One region of the Pseudomonas sp. MF09150 genome, then DNA from elsewhere that is predicted to be linked to it. Evidence: riboswitches for the same ligand, from Rfam matches in the RefSeq annotation. Region 1 holds a riboswitch; the other holds the start of a gene.

What was found. A riboswitch is a leader RNA that binds a small molecule or an ion and turns the genes downstream of it on or off. The one in region 1 is predicted to bind cobalamin.
Region 2: another riboswitch for cobalamin. It lies ahead of AC19YX_RS21760 (CbtB domain-containing protein); the one in region 1 lies ahead of AC19YX_RS23525 (TonB-dependent receptor).

Annotation. Positions count from the first base shown of each region.
Region 1 covers NZ_JCBCUS010000006.1:498,168-505,348, forward strand. Annotated here, with positions in the region: gene AC19YX_RS23520 (amidohydrolase) at 1-48, opposite strand, end outside; gene AC19YX_RS23525 (TonB-dependent receptor) at 309-2,462, opposite strand; cobalamin riboswitch at 2,571-2,775, opposite strand; gene AC19YX_RS23530 (hypothetical protein) at 2,881-3,954, opposite strand; gene AC19YX_RS23535 (DUF1543 domain-containing protein) at 4,223-4,720, shown strand; gene AC19YX_RS23540 (DUF2625 domain-containing protein) at 4,744-5,394, opposite strand; gene AC19YX_RS23545 (cyclase family protein) at 5,696-6,514, shown strand; gene AC19YX_RS23550 (ATP-binding protein) at 6,519-7,181, opposite strand, start outside.
Region 2 covers NZ_JCBCUS010000006.1:68,199-75,379, reverse strand. Annotated here, with positions in the region: gene cobN (cobaltochelatase subunit CobN) at 1-582, opposite strand, end outside; gene cobW (cobalamin biosynthesis protein CobW) at 586-1,659, opposite strand; cobalamin riboswitch at 1,756-1,967, opposite strand; cobalamin riboswitch at 2,097-2,323, shown strand; gene AC19YX_RS21760 (CbtB domain-containing protein) at 2,421-2,609, shown strand; gene AC19YX_RS21755 (CbtA family protein) at 2,621-3,322, shown strand; gene AC19YX_RS21750 (cobalamin biosynthesis protein) at 3,319-3,732, shown strand; gene cobM (precorrin-4 C(11)-methyltransferase) at 3,814-4,560, shown strand; gene nfuA (Fe-S biogenesis protein NfuA) at 4,742-5,326, opposite strand; gene AC19YX_RS21735 (acyltransferase family protein) at 5,384-6,418, opposite strand; gene AC19YX_RS21730 (fatty acid cis/trans isomerase) at 6,506-7,181, opposite strand, start outside.

The DNA.
Region 1 (7,181 bases):
GAAAAGCAATCCGGCGCTGATGCCGAGTCGGGCGAAAGAGTGATTCATGCAAGGCCTCTGGGTTGGAACGGCAGGGCCCGAAGTCGGGCGCAATGGCGTTAACGCAGAAAGCATGCCAGCCCGCTTGCTGGCCGCCAGGCTGGCGTCGCGGGGAGATGAGGCGTGGGGATGCACCAGGCGCAACAGCCGGTTGCTGATGGTCTGCTGCTCTTCCAGCAGCCAGCGCCGGGAACCTGCGGGGTCCCCGGTGCCTGGCTCGGGCGGCGTTAAACGTGCCCGAGGGTTGCCCGCTACAGCGTGACCGGCACTTAGAAGCTGTAGTCGGCGGTGACGAAAAACGAGCGCGGCTCACCCATCAGCCATTGCTGGCCATTATTCTGCTGGGCCACGGCGTAGCGCCGGTCGAGCAGGTTGTTGAGCTGCAGGCCCAGGCGCACATCCCGTTGCAGTTGCCAGCCGAGGTTGGCGTCGAGCACCGTGTAGCCCGGAACCTGGGTGGTGTTGGCCGTATTGGCATAACGCGCGTCGACATAACGCACGCCCATGCCGGCTGTCAGCTCCTGGCTCAGGGCCTTGTTCAACCACAGGTTGGCGCTGCGGCGCGGCACGTTGCTCGGGCGATTGCCGGCGCGCGAGACCACCTGGCCCGACACCACTTCATCGAAGTCGTCGTATTCGGCCCGCACCAGCGCGGCATTGGCCGAGACCTGCCAGTCGTGGGCCAGGGCCAGCTCCAGGGATGCCTCCAGGCCGTCGGCGGACTGCTGGCCGACCTGTTGCGCCAGGCGCGTGATTGGGTCGCTGCTGAGCAGTTTTTTCTTGACGATATGGTAGGCCGCCAGGGTCCATTCACCGCGCCCGTCCCAGAACTGTTGCTTGAGGCCGAACTCGGTCTGCCGGGCCTCGGTCAGGTCCATCTGCTGCTGGCTCGGGTTCAGGCTGATGAGGTTGTTGACCCCGTCCTCGCTGGTCGAGTACTGGCCGTACAGCGACAGTTGGTCGGTGACCGCGAACACCAGCCCGGCGCGCCAGTTGCCGCCCGTGAGGCTGCGGTCGCTGCGGCTGCCGGCACGCTGGTCGTCGCGCTCGATGTGGTTCTGGTCGCGGCGCACGCCGGTCACCAGGGACCAGCGCTCGGACAGCTGCAAGCGGTTCTCGGCAAACAGGGCAAAGGTGTGGGTGCTGCTGGCGGTCTGGGGCGAAAATGCCGAGCGACTCTGGAAGTAACCCGCTGCCGGCTGCCAAGGGTCGATGTAGTCGCCGCCGACATCGGTATAGGGCGAGTTGTTGCCCACGGCGAACCTGATTTTGTTGTACTCGGTACCGACCACCGTGCGGCTGTCCAGGCCGAACAGCGAATGGTTGAAGGTGAAGCTCTGACGGTCGCCCATCTGCTCCTGGTCGTGCTTGATCTCCAGGTAGCTGTTGCGCAGCAGTTGCTGGCGGGGGCTGTCCCAGCTGTAGGTTTCGGCGTTGCGCCAATGGCGTCGGCTCTTGATGTAATACAGCTGGTTGCTGGCGCTGAGGCTGTCGCTCAGGTTCCAGTCGGTATTGAGTCGGGTCCATTCGTCGTTGTATCGCTGCACGGCGTTGCGCAGGTTGTAGTTCTTGTCGCGCAGGCTGTCGCGGTAGTGCCCGTCGAGCAGGGGCGTGCCGAAGTAACTGCTCGGTTCGCTGTCGCCACGCTCATGGGCGAAGGTGAAGCTCAGGTCATCGTTGGCCTGCCAGCGCAGGGCCGCACTGAGGGCCAGGCTGCGCGAGTCGCCGTGGTCGACCCAGCCGTTGCTTTGCTGCTGGTTCAGGGTCAGGCGATAGCTCAGGGTGTCGCTGAGGGAGCCGCCGCTGTCCAGGCCCAGCTGCTGGCGGTCGTTGGAGCCATAACCCAGGCGCAGGCGGTTGCGCACTTCACCTTCGAAGGGCTTCTTCGAGATCACATTGACCACCGCCCCGGTGGCGCCTTCGCCATAGAGCACCGAGGCCGGGCCACGGATCACGTCGATGCGTTCAACCATCCACGGGTCGACCGGAAACGTCAGGCTGCCGGCACCGGTGTACAGGCGGGCACCGTCGAACAGGGTCATGACCGAGCTGTGCCCGGTAAAGCCCCGCGCCGCCAACGCGGTGTTGCCGTTGCCCGGGGCGGCGATGCTGGTGATGCCCGGGGAGCGGGTCACCGCGTCCTGCACCGTGAGGTTATTGCGGTTGTCGATGGCGTCCTGGCCGATGCTGCTGGTGCTGGCGGGGTTTTCCAGGGCGCTCAGGTTGAGCCGTGAGCCGGCGGGCAGCGGTGTGCTGAGGGAAGTGTCATCGCCCTTGGCGACTTCGCTGACCAGGGTCGCCGGCAAGGCGAGCGCACGGTGGTCGGTTTCGGCAAAGGTCAGGGATGAAAAGGCCATGCAGGGGACAAAGGTGATCGGCAGGGATCGGCTTGCGAGGCTTTGGAGCAGGGGATTGCGGGACATGCTATTCCAACTGAGTCAGGAAAGAATGAAACCCGGAGGGAACAACGCATAAGGAATCGCAGGCGCACGCGCCCACGCAAACCGGACTGCGCCCGCCCACCGCGGGGTTGCCAAACGAAGTTGCAGGCCGGTCTCCGGGCTCGCGAGGGTCATGAAGCATTCACCTTCCCATGCCGGAGCACAGTGGTCTGTCGAATGCTTCGCTCGCTTACCGTTGCGGGGGCAGCGCCGGACTGATCACCGAAGTGACGCACCGGCTTCCCGTTTAATCCCATGCACGGCGGCATGGGACACCTGAAACTGGCGCGCATATGACCATTGATGAATTTCTTCGTCAATGCGCAAAGCTGCTACAGGGGAAAACAGTCTGTGCCGCCGCCGGTCCTCGGCAGCGGCTACGCGATAGGCGGGGGATGCTTCAGGGGGTGGCCAGGGTCTGCTGCGGCTCGTATTCGGTTTCGGCGAAGTTGAAGTAGGTGGTGCCGGCATGCTGGGTGATCTGCGGTTCGCAGCGGCCAAAGGGTTCGGACAGATGCCCCTTGCCGTTGACCACTTTGAGCAATATTTGCTCTTGGGCACTGCAGCCATTGCCGGCCCACGCGGCACTCACCAGAAACAGCCCATCCCCCAGGTGCTGCACAGCTTCGAACGACATGCCGTCGCTGAGCAGGGCCGACTTCTGGATCAGGGCACCGTTGACCAGCAATTGGCTGGGCGGGTTTTTATTGCCGTCATGCTGTTCGGCAATCACCTGCACCTTGTCGTTGCCGTTGACGGCCTGGGTCTGGGTGCCGATCTCCAGTGCCGGGTAACGACGGGCCTTGGCCGCTTCCGCGGCGTTGGCTTCGCGGGGCACCAGGCCCAGGCCGGCAGGGCCGCGCACGGTCATGAAGTCGGCGGGCTTGGCGGCTTCGAGGGCGCGCACGGCGTCGAAGTCCCAGTAATTGACCCGGGTCACCGCCATGCGCGAGGGCGCAGGCTCGATCACGCTCAGCTCGAACTGCTTGCCGGTCATATTCGGCGCATACAGGTAGGACAGGTGATCCAGCGATGCCTGGGCATGTACCGCGACCTTGTTGGTCTGGGTGAACGCCTGCAACGGGCCTGAATAACGGGCCAGGGCCTCGTCGGCGAGCTTTTTGCCGGCGGTGAGCGAGCCTTTTACCTCGGCTTCCAGGGCAATGACCCTGTGATCGGGGCCGAAGGTGTAGGTCGCCGATTCATAGGGCTTGTCGCGGTTGACCTCGGTGCGCCGGGTGTTGCTGAAGTAGATGGTCTGGTAGCGCAGGAACACCGTCAGCGAATGGATGCCCGCCGGGCCGGAGCCGGTGTAGGTCATGCAGCCCCGGGGGCAGGTTTCCTGAAGCAGCAGATTGACTTCGTCATAGGGCATGCCGAGTGCAACGTCATGCACGGTAAAGCCCGGGGCCGCCAGCAGCGTCGGCGAGACCAGCGCCGCCGCCAGCGCGAGCGCGTTGAATGTGTGCTTCAAGACCATCTCCTGGTTGTCCAATGGCGGGGCCGTCGTGCCCCACGCCGCAATCCTTGCCAGCGAATGGCATGGCCTGTGTGGCTATCGGCTGCTGGCGATTGGCCTTTAGCTGCAATGTGCTGCAAGCCGCGCGGGAGTGTCCCGGGCGCAGTAAAACCTCAGCAATCAGACGCAACATGGTGAAGAATATGGCGCTTGCCTGATGAGCCCCGACCGGGACCATCACCCTGAAATCGCTGCCGCCGGCGGCAGGTAACCAAGGAACAGAATGCTTTTTGTAGTGATGCTGGGGGGCAAACACCCCAGGGCCAAGATTGAGGTCCACGACGTGGTGTTCGCCATCGCCGACAGCCTGGAAGCGGCCTACCCGCAACTGCGCGAAGGCTGGTTTGGCAGCCCGGCGGGGCTGCATGTCGATTCGTGGATGCAGGTCGATGGCGTGGAAGGGTGGAAGGTGCAGTTGAGCCCGCTGGCGCCTCTGCCCGGGGCCCCGCGCCTGTATTTCATCAACCTCGGCGGCTATGAGGCCCAGGCCTTCGGCGAGGCCCACCACTACCTGCTGGTGGTGGCCCATGACAAGGCTGAAGCCAAGGCCAAGGGCAAGCGGCAGATGCTCAGCCACTGGAGCAAGGCCCATACCGACGCGCTGATGGACGTAGACGATTGCCTGCCGATCGACGCCGTGGACGGGCGCTATATCCACCTGGTGGAGGGCGAGCATCGCGGGGTGGTCCAGCGCAACGACTACATCGTGATTCCCCGCTGAGCCCCGGTGGCTGACGCTGGATCTCAGGCCGGAGCGTCGAGCTTTTGCGCCAGTTCCAGGTTCAGCCGGTAGTGTTCTTCCAGCGGCACGGCGCGCCGACTGCTGCTGTTGATGCTGCCTTCGGCGGTCCACAGGAACGGGTAGAAGCTCATGCACTGGTCTGCCCCAAGCTGCGGCAGTTCACGCTGCCAGCCGTCCCAGCGCAGGTCCTGGTAGAACTGCCCGAGGCGTTCGCTCAGGGCCCATTCGACGAAGTCCGAGTAACCGATTTCCAGGGCTTCCCAGCGCAGGGTGTCCGGGGCCCAGTAGTACAGGGCCCCGGTATCGTCGCCGAGGCTGCCGCCGTTGATGGCGAAGAAGCCGCCCACGGCATCGTCGGCGACCAGCATCGCCCCCTGAATGCGGTCCTGGTTCCAGTCCCGCAGGTTGCGTGGCAGCTGTGGATGGCCCGACCCCAGCAGTCGCAGCCAGCCGTCATCGATCAACAGCCCACCGCTTTCGTAAGCCATGGCCCCGAGCACCGAGCGGGTGCTCACGCCGAGTGCCAGCAGGATGGCCTCGCGATCCGGCGCCGGCGCCAGCCATTCGCAGCGATGAGGGGAGCGGGCGATCCACGCCTCGATCAAGGGCAGTGCCGGGTCGGTGAGGTTGAGCAGTTGATCGAGGGTTGGCACGTCAAAATCCTTTTTTGCAGCAGGCACTCGCCAGGGGGCGCTGATCATATCAGGCGCGTAGCCGCTGCCGAAGGCTCTGGCCTGCGTTCGCAACACCGCGAAAGCTCGGCAGCGGCTACAGGGCTACAGGGCTACAGGGCTACAGGGTGAATGTGGAGGATTGGATATTTTTGGAGGCTGATGAAAAGCGCCGCTCACTTAGTCACACTGTGCAGGCTTTTCCTGGGTGCTTTCGGGCAGCCACACAGAGTCGGGCACCAGGGCAGGATCCTCTTATTGTTTGATGGAGCACTCAGACGTCATGGTTAAATCAACGCAGAAAAACAGCCGTTTCAAAATGGCATCCATTGGCGTACTGACCGCGTTTCTGGCGGTCGGCGTGGCCAAGAGTTTCGCCGAGGACAAGGGAGTCCAGGGAATGCACAGTCTCCAGTTTCGCAAGGTCATCGACCTCAGCCACGTTATCAGCCCCTCCATACCGTTATGGCCCAACGACCCGCCAGTGACCTTCGATGTCGTGGCAACGCTGGACAAGGACGGCTATTACCTGCGGCGCTTCAGTATCGGTGAGCACAGCGCGACCCATATGAATGCGCCCAACAGTTTTCACGCCAAGGGCATGGGCATCGACGGCTATGCGCCCGAGTCCCTGATCCGGCCGGCGGTGGTGATTGATGTGCGCAGCCAATCCAAAGCCAACGCCGACTACGTGATCGGCGTGCAGGACATCGAAAAATGGGAACGCGAGCACGGCACGATCGCCAAGGGCTCGCTGGTGCTTTTCTACACCGGCTGGCAAGCCCTGTGGAACGACCCCAAGGCCTTTATCAATGCAGACGCCAAGGGCCCGCACTTCCCCGGTGTCGGTGCCGAGACCAGCAAATTCCTACTTGAGAAGCGCCAGATCGCCGGCGTGGGCATCGACACCCATGGCGCCGATCCGGGCCAGGATGAGGTGTACGCCACCAACAGCCAGGTGCTGGAGAAAAACGGCATCATCCTCGAATGCCTGACCAACCTTGACCAGTTGCCGGCCAAGGGCGCGACGCTGGTCATCGGGGTACTGCGGCTGCAGGAAGGTTCGGGCTCGCCCGTGGCCGTTACCGCCCTGGTGCCTTGATGGGTCATTGACGGGAACGCGTGTCCACTGGCGGGGCGCTGGCCTGGATCTGTTGCCGGTAGTTGGATGCGCGTTGCAACACACTGGTCAAGGCCTGCAGGTTGGCCGGCTTGGTCAGGATGTCATTGGCGCCCGCCGCCCTGAAGCGCTCGACCTCGCTGGAAAACGCGCTCGCGGTAAAGGCCACGATGTAGCAGTTCTCGCTCAAGGGCAGGTCACGGATTTCCTCGATGGCTTCGAGTCCGGTCATCACCGGCATGTTGATGTCCATCAGAATCAGGTCCGGGATCGCGCCCACGCAGTACTTGATCGCCTCCAGCCCATTGTCTGCCAGCTGCGGTGCGTAACCGAGCCGTTGCAGCATCGCCATCGCTACTTTCTGGCTCACCGGGTGGTTCTCCACCAGGAGGATGTCGAGGGGGAAGCGCTCGGCGAACGACGAGTCGAAGTCCACCACCACATCCTGCTCCTCGCCCTTGGGGATCTCCGCCCCGGAGAACGGCTCCATGGGCAGGGAAAACGAGAATATCGAGCCGACGCCAAACTGGCTGCTGAAGGACAGGGTGCCATTTTGCGCTTCCACCAGGTTCTTGCAGATCGACAAGCCCAGGCCGCTGCCGGAAAAGCGTTGGTTGATCGGCCCCTCGAACTGGGCAAAGGGCTTGAA
Region 2 (7,181 bases), 430 kb from region 1:
GTCGGCCTGCCAATCGCTCAGGGTCGCGGCGCTTTTATGGGGGTGGTAAATCGCCGTGCGCGGCAGGGTCTGCGGCTCGGCCCAGGCATAGTCGCGGCCCAGCAGGCTGGCGGCCAGGCAACGGTACAGATTCAGGGCGTTGTCGCGCCCGCCCTGGCGCAAGAAGTGCCACAGCCGATCGCGCGCGGCGGCCGGCACCGTGCTCAGGTCGCTGAGCTCCGGGTCCGGGCGGTCATCCCCCGGCACCAGAATCAGCTGCACCCCGCGCTCGGCCAGTTGCACCAGGCGTTCGACGCCGTAGCGCCAGTAGCCGATGCCGCCGTGCAGGGAAATCAGGATCACCTTGGCGTGACGCAGCACCTGGTCGACATACAGGTCGACCGAGGCGTGGTTCTGCACCTGCATCGGGTTGGCCAGGCGAAAGCTCGGGAAGTCGTCCGGCAACTGCTGGGCCGCTTCCGCCAGCAGCGCCAGGCTGGAGTCGCCGCTGCACAGGATCACCAGCTCGGCGGGGGTTTGTCCAAGGTCGGCAATGTTGTCATCCGACACGAAACCGCCGGGCTGGGTCCTGAGCAGGTGCATGGGTTAAACGCTGAGGGCGGCGCGCAGTTGCGCTTCGAGTTGCTCGGCGTCCAGCTCTTGGCCGATCAGCACCAGGCGCGTGGTCCGGGCCTCGTCGGCGCCCCACTGGCGGTCGAAGTGCTTGTCGAAACGGGTGCCCACGCCCTGGATCAGCAAGCGCATCGGCTTGTTGGGGATGGCGGCAAACCCCTTGACCCGCAGGATCCCGTGCTTGACCACCAGTTGGGTCAGGGCATCGAGCAGCAGGCTTTCCTCGGCTTGCGGCAGTTCGATGGAGATCGAATCGAAAGCGTCGTGATCGTGGTCGTCATGATCGGCATCGTCGCCGTCATGGTGATGGTCGTGGTGGCTGTGACGGCTGTCGATGTGTTCTTCGGAGCCAGCACCCAGGCCCAGCAACACGTCCAGCGGCAGGCGACCGCTGCTGGCTTCGATGACCTTGACCGCTGGCGGCAGTTCTTCAGCCACTTCCAGGCGTACTTTTGCCAGGTCTTCGGCGCTGATCAGGTCAGCCTTGTTGAGAATCACCAGGTCGGCGCTGGCCAGTTGGTCGGCGAACAGCTCGTGCAGCGGCGATTCGTGGTCCAGGTTGGGGTCAAGCTTGCGCTGGGCATCGACCTGGTCCGGGAAGGCGGCGAAGGTGCCGGCGGCCACGGCCGGGCTGTCGACCACGGTGATTACCGCGTCGACGGTGCAGGCGCTGCGGATTTCCGGCCACTGGAAGGCCTGGACCAGGGGTTTTGGCAGAGCCAGGCCCGAGGTTTCGATCAGGATGTGGTCAAGGTCGCCGCGCCGGGCTACCAATTCGCGCATCACCGGGAAGAATTCTTCCTGCACGGTGCAGCACAGGCAGCCGTTGGCCAGCTCGTAGACCCGGCCGCTGGCTTCTTCTTCAGTGCAGCCGATGGAGCATTGCTTGAGGATTTCACCGTCGATGCCCAGTTCGCCAAATTCGTTGACGATCACTGCGATCCGGCGCCCCTGGGCGTTGTCGAGCATGTGCCGCAGCAAGGTGGTTTTGCCCGAGCCAAGGAAGCCGGTGACGATGGTGACGGGAAGTTTGGCCAGTGTTTTCATCGGATGCCCTTTGGCAAGGTGGCGGGCATACGGGACGAAAACCGCGGCAATGGCTGCGCGGAAGAGTTCGCCACCGGATCACCCCGCCCGGTTGTAGTGAGAATTCGTCACGAGGCAGGTCTCCTGGCTGAGGGTGTGCCGGTGGTAACCGACGATTGACGCGCCTTCCCGCCAACGCCTTGAAGCGCGTGCAGTGGCTGTGCATCAACCATGACCCTTTACAGTTGCGGGGGCAGCCGCGGCTTGGACCGCGTTCCCTTCTTAGCTTCGGCCGACTGCGCCGAAGAACCTCGAGTGCGCAAGGCTACGCAGAGCGCAGGGGCCGGTCAATGCGCATTGTCGGCCAGCCTCGGTGCCGGCGCGGGGAAAATTCATTGCCCGGTCCCGGCGCCATTGCGAAAGAGTGGCAATTGACGGCCCTCCCCCGCCCATGCTCTCCTACACACCTTGTTACGGGTGCCCTTCATAGGGTGAAACGGGAAACCGGTGCGTCACGTGCCTTACTCAAGGCCTTGACCAGTCCGGTGCTGCCCCCGCAACGGTAAGCGAGCGAAGAATCAGATCCACTGCGCCGGTCATCCGGCATGGGAAGGCGATTCTTGCAGGCCAGGCGCAAGCCCCGCCCTTCGCGAGCCCGGAGACCGGCCCGCAATAGACACATAACAAACCCGCGGTGGGCGGGCGCTGTTAATTCCTTGTGCGCCCGTCGCGCGGGGTTTTGCTGCGTTCGATCCACCCGCTGATAACCAGAGGGATGCGCCATGTCGATCATCAGCAGCACCAGTCAATCCGCCAGCAGCACCTCCACCCTGAGCCAACGCCTGGTCGCCGCCATCGGTGCCTCGATCCTCGGCGCGTGCCTGGTGTATTTCGCCGGGTTCTCCCATATCGAAGCAGTGCACAACGCTGCCCACGATACCCGTCACAGCTCCGCCTTCCCGTGCCATTGAGACCTGCTGACATGATCAAGCGTATTGCGCAAACCGCAGGTTTCACCGGGCTGCTGGCCGCCCTGTTGCTGACCCTGCTGCAAAGCTTCTGGGTCGCCCCGCTGATTTTGCAGGCCGAAACCTACGAAAAGGCCCCGGCCACTGAAGTCCATGAACACGCCGAAGGCGCCATGGCCGGCCACACCCACGATGCCGAAGCCTGGGAGCCGGAAGATGGCTGGCAGCGCGTGCTGTCGACCACTGGCGGTAACCTGGTGGTGGCCGTCGGCTTCGCCCTGATGCTCGCCGGCCTGTACACCCTGCGCGCGCCGAATCGCACGTCCCAGGGGCTGCTGTGGGGCCTGGCCGGTTACGCCACCTTCTGCCTGGCGCCAACCATGGGCCTGCCGCCCGAGCTGCCGGGCACCGCCGCTGCGGACCTGGCACAACGGCAGATCTGGTGGGTCGGCACCGCGGCCTCGACCGCCGTCGGTATCGCGCTGATCGTGTTTGCCCAGCACTGGCTGCTGAAAGTGCTGGGTGTCGCCATCATTGCCGTGCCGCACATCATTGGCGCGCCACAGCCGGAAGTGCATTCGATGCTGGCTCCGGAGGCCCTGGAAGCGCAGTTCAAAATCGCCTCGCAACTGACCAATGCCGCGTTCTGGCTGGCCCTGGGCGTGATCAGCGCCTGGTTGTTCCGGCGTAAAAGCGCGGGTCACTACGCGGCATGAGTGAACGGCACGCAGCGCCGGCCCTGGTGGTCGGCCTGGGTTGCCAGCGCGGTTGCCCGGTGGACACGCTGCGCGCATTGCTCGACCAGGTCCTGGAGACCCATGGCTTCGGGCTGGATCAAGTCCGGGGCCTGGCCAGTATCGACCTGAAACGCGAAGAGCCCGGCCTGCTGCAACTGGCCGAGCAGTTAGCCCTGCCCCTGACCTGTTTCAGCAGCTCGCAGCTCACGCCCTATGCGCTGCAACTGAGCCACCGCTCGGAAATCGCCTACGAACGCACCGGCTGCTATGGCGTGGCCGAAAGCGCCGCCCTGGCCCTGGCCGAACGCCTGGCGCAGAGCCCGGCGAAACTGCTGATCCGCCGCCAAAAGTACGCCCAGGCGACCCTGGCCATGGCCTGCTGCGGCTAAAACCCCGATAATCCCCCGCGTTGATCATGAGCAATCTTCATCTACAAGCTTGCCTTGACCCTTTTTTCACAGGAAACAGCCATGACCGTCTTTTTTATCGGCGCCGGCCCCGGCGACCCGGAGCTGATCACCGTCAAGGGCCAGCGGCTGATCCATCGCTGCCCGGTGATTGTCTACGCCGGCTCCCTGGTGCCCGAGGCGGTGCTGGCGGGGCATAGCGCCGAACTGCTGGTCAACAGCGCCGAGTTGCACCTGGAACAGATCATCGAGCTGATCAAAAACGCCCACGCCAAGGGCCAGGACGTGGCCCGGGTGCATTCCGGCGACCCCAGCCTGTATGGCGCCATCGGCGAGCAGATCCGCCACCTGCGCCAATTGCAGATCCCCTTTGAAATCGTCCCCGGGGTCACCGCCACCGCCGCCTGCGCCGCGTTGCTCGGGGCGGAGCTGACCCTGCCGGACGTGTCGCAAAGCGTGATCCTGACCCGCTACGCCGACAAGACCGCGATGCCCCCTGGCGAGGAGTTCTCCAGCCTGGCCCAGCATGGCGCGACCATGGCGATTCACCTGGGGGTCAACCACCTGCAGAAAATCGTCGCCGAACTGCTGCCCCACTACGGCGCCGATTGCCCGATTGCCGTGGTCCATCGCGCCACCTGGCCGGATCAGGACTGGGTGCTGGGCACCCTGAACGACATCGAGCAGAAAGTGGCGGCCAAGGGTTTTCGCCGCACGGCGTTGATTCTGGTGGGCCGGGTGCTGGCGACGGATCATTTCAGTGAGTCGTCGCTGTATCGCGCGGGGCATGCGCATTTATATCGCCCGTAGGGCGCGCGGAGATACGGGGGGCAGCCGCTTTGCGGCCGAGCGGGAGCAAGCTCCCTCGCCACAAACCTGCTCCCCACCCGTACAGCAGAGTCATTTGCCCGGGGTTGACGGCGCCTTTTCTGGCCCATAAAAAAACGGCGCTCACGGGGCGCCGTTTTTTTGGGTGCAGTGAACGCCTTACTTAGTAGTAGGCGTTTTCTTTCTGCGTGTGGTCGGTCACGTCGCGGACCCCCTTGAGCTCAGGGATACGCTCAAGCAACGTGCGCTCGATGCCTTCCCTCAGGGTCACGTCGGCCTGGCCGCAGCCCTGGCAGCCGCCCCCGAATTGCAGCACGGCGATGCCGTCTTCAACCACGTCGATCAGGCTGACCTGGCCGCCGTGGCTGGCCAACCCCGGGTTGATTTCGGTTTGCAGGTAGTAGTTGATGCGCTCGTTGACCGGGCTATCGGCGTTGACCATTGGCACCTTGGCATTGGGCGCCTTGATGGTCAGCTGGCCGCCCATGCGGTCGGTGGCGTAGTCGACCACCGCATCATCGAGAAAGGCTTCGCTGAACGAATCGATATAAGCGGTGAAGCTCTTCAGGCCAATGGCCTTGTCTTCGGGTTTTTCTTCGCCCGGCTTGCAATAGGCGATGCAGGTCTCGGCGTACTGAGTTCCTGGCTGGGTGATAAAGACGCGGATCCCGATACCCGGGGTGTTCTGCTTGGAGAGCAGATCAGCCAGGTAATCGTGGGCGGCGTCGGTAATGGTAATAGCGGTCATGGAAATTCCTCGCAGGCGTGGGCGGAGTTTACGCCAATCGGCGCGCCGTACAAAGTCCTAGGGTTTTTGTCGGGTTAACGCCAAGGCCGGGCGGGCAGCGGCCGGGGCGTCGGCCCAGCGTTTGAGCCACTGATAGCTGCGCTTCTCCACCCATTCGTAGCTGCCCCAGGCGGCCAGGCCGATGATCAGCACGCACCCGGCAAATACCGCGTAGGGGTTCAGGCCATAGCGTTGTGCCACATAGCCCCCCAGGGACAGCACCAGCACGTGCATCAGGTACACCGAGTACGAGCTGTCTCCCAGCACCTTGAGCAGGCGGTTGTGCTGGAAATAACGCTCCAGCGCCATGCTCGACGCCACGATCAGGGCACTCGGCAAGCCCCAGGCCAGCACCCGCGGCTGCGGTGGCAGTTGGTAGATCGCCAGCAGCGCGCCGCCGATCAGCAGCAGCGGCAGCCACAGCCCGGGCTTGATCCAGCCTCGGCGATAGAGCATGCCCAGGCCGATCCCCAGCAAAAACTCATAGACGATGTCCGAGCGATAAAAATCGCTGACCCAGCCAAACCCGGTCCAGGCCTGGCTCACGGCAAACAGCAGCGCCGCGACGATCAGCAACCGCAGGTGCAGGCGGAACAGCAATGTCCAGGCGAACAGCAGGTAAAACAGCATTTCGTAGTTCAGGGTCCAGCCCACGTTCAGGGTCGGGTAGATGCCATACCCACCCGGGTTCTGGGTCGGGATAAACAGCAGCGACAGCAGCAAGTGCCACCAGTCGACGCTCTGATCGGCAAACGCCGGCCGCGCAAACACCACCAGCAGGCCCATCAGCAGCGTGTACAGCCAATAGGCCGGGACAATCCGAAACAGCCGGTACATCAGGAAACGCCCGGGAGGCAGGTCCTTGTTTTCAGTCGACAGGAAGATCACCAGCCCGCTGATGACAAAGAAGATATCGACCCCCACCGCGCCCTTGTCGATAAACAATTGACCCAGGGCGCTGCTGGCGTGGAAGTCGAAAAAGATCTGCATGAAGTGGTGGCAGACCACCGTCCAGGCGGCCAGCGCCCGCAGCGCCTGTACCGAAATCAACATCCTCGTGCCCTCCCCAGCCAGCCCCGACAGCGCCTGAACCACTCAGGCGCCTAAAGCTTGGGACCGCAGGCAGCGGGCAAAGGTCGATCAAAGATTCTCGTAGCGATTCATGTCCAGCACACCCGCTTCCACCGGGTCGGTTTCTTCGAGAAAGCGGGTCTGGTCATGGAAATACTGCCAGAACTGCGGATGGCTGCGGCGGATTCCCCAGCGCTCGACAATCTTCTCGAAGCGATGGGCGTCCTTGGCGTTCTCCATCGCAGTGACGAACTCCGGCACCTGATCGGCGGGGATATTGAAGATGAAGTTCGGGTAGCTGCTGAGCACGCCCGGATAGAGGGTCAAGGTGTCCAGCCCCGGCTGATAACGCAGCTGCTCACCCAGCATGAACGCCACATTGCTGTGGGCCCGGTTGCGCAACAGGCTGTAGAACACCCGCTGCCCGCTCCGGGTCTGGATGCGCAGCATGCTGGCCTCGGGCAACTGATCGATGACCTTGAGCCCGGCGGCCGGACGCGAGGTCAGGCGGCTCAGGGCCTGTTCGGCATCCTGCAACTGCGGGTCAATGCCGGGCCGGGAACAATAGGCGCTATCACAGCGGTTGATTGGGTCCGGCCGAGCATTGAGGTCGCCATAACGCGCCAGCAATTGCTTGGCAAAATCGCGTTTCGGGTCTTTTTCGTCGAGCTTCAAGGCGCTGCGCTTGTCGTCGTCGATGGACTCGTAATCCAGCCACATCTTGAATTTGCCGCTGCTCTGGTAC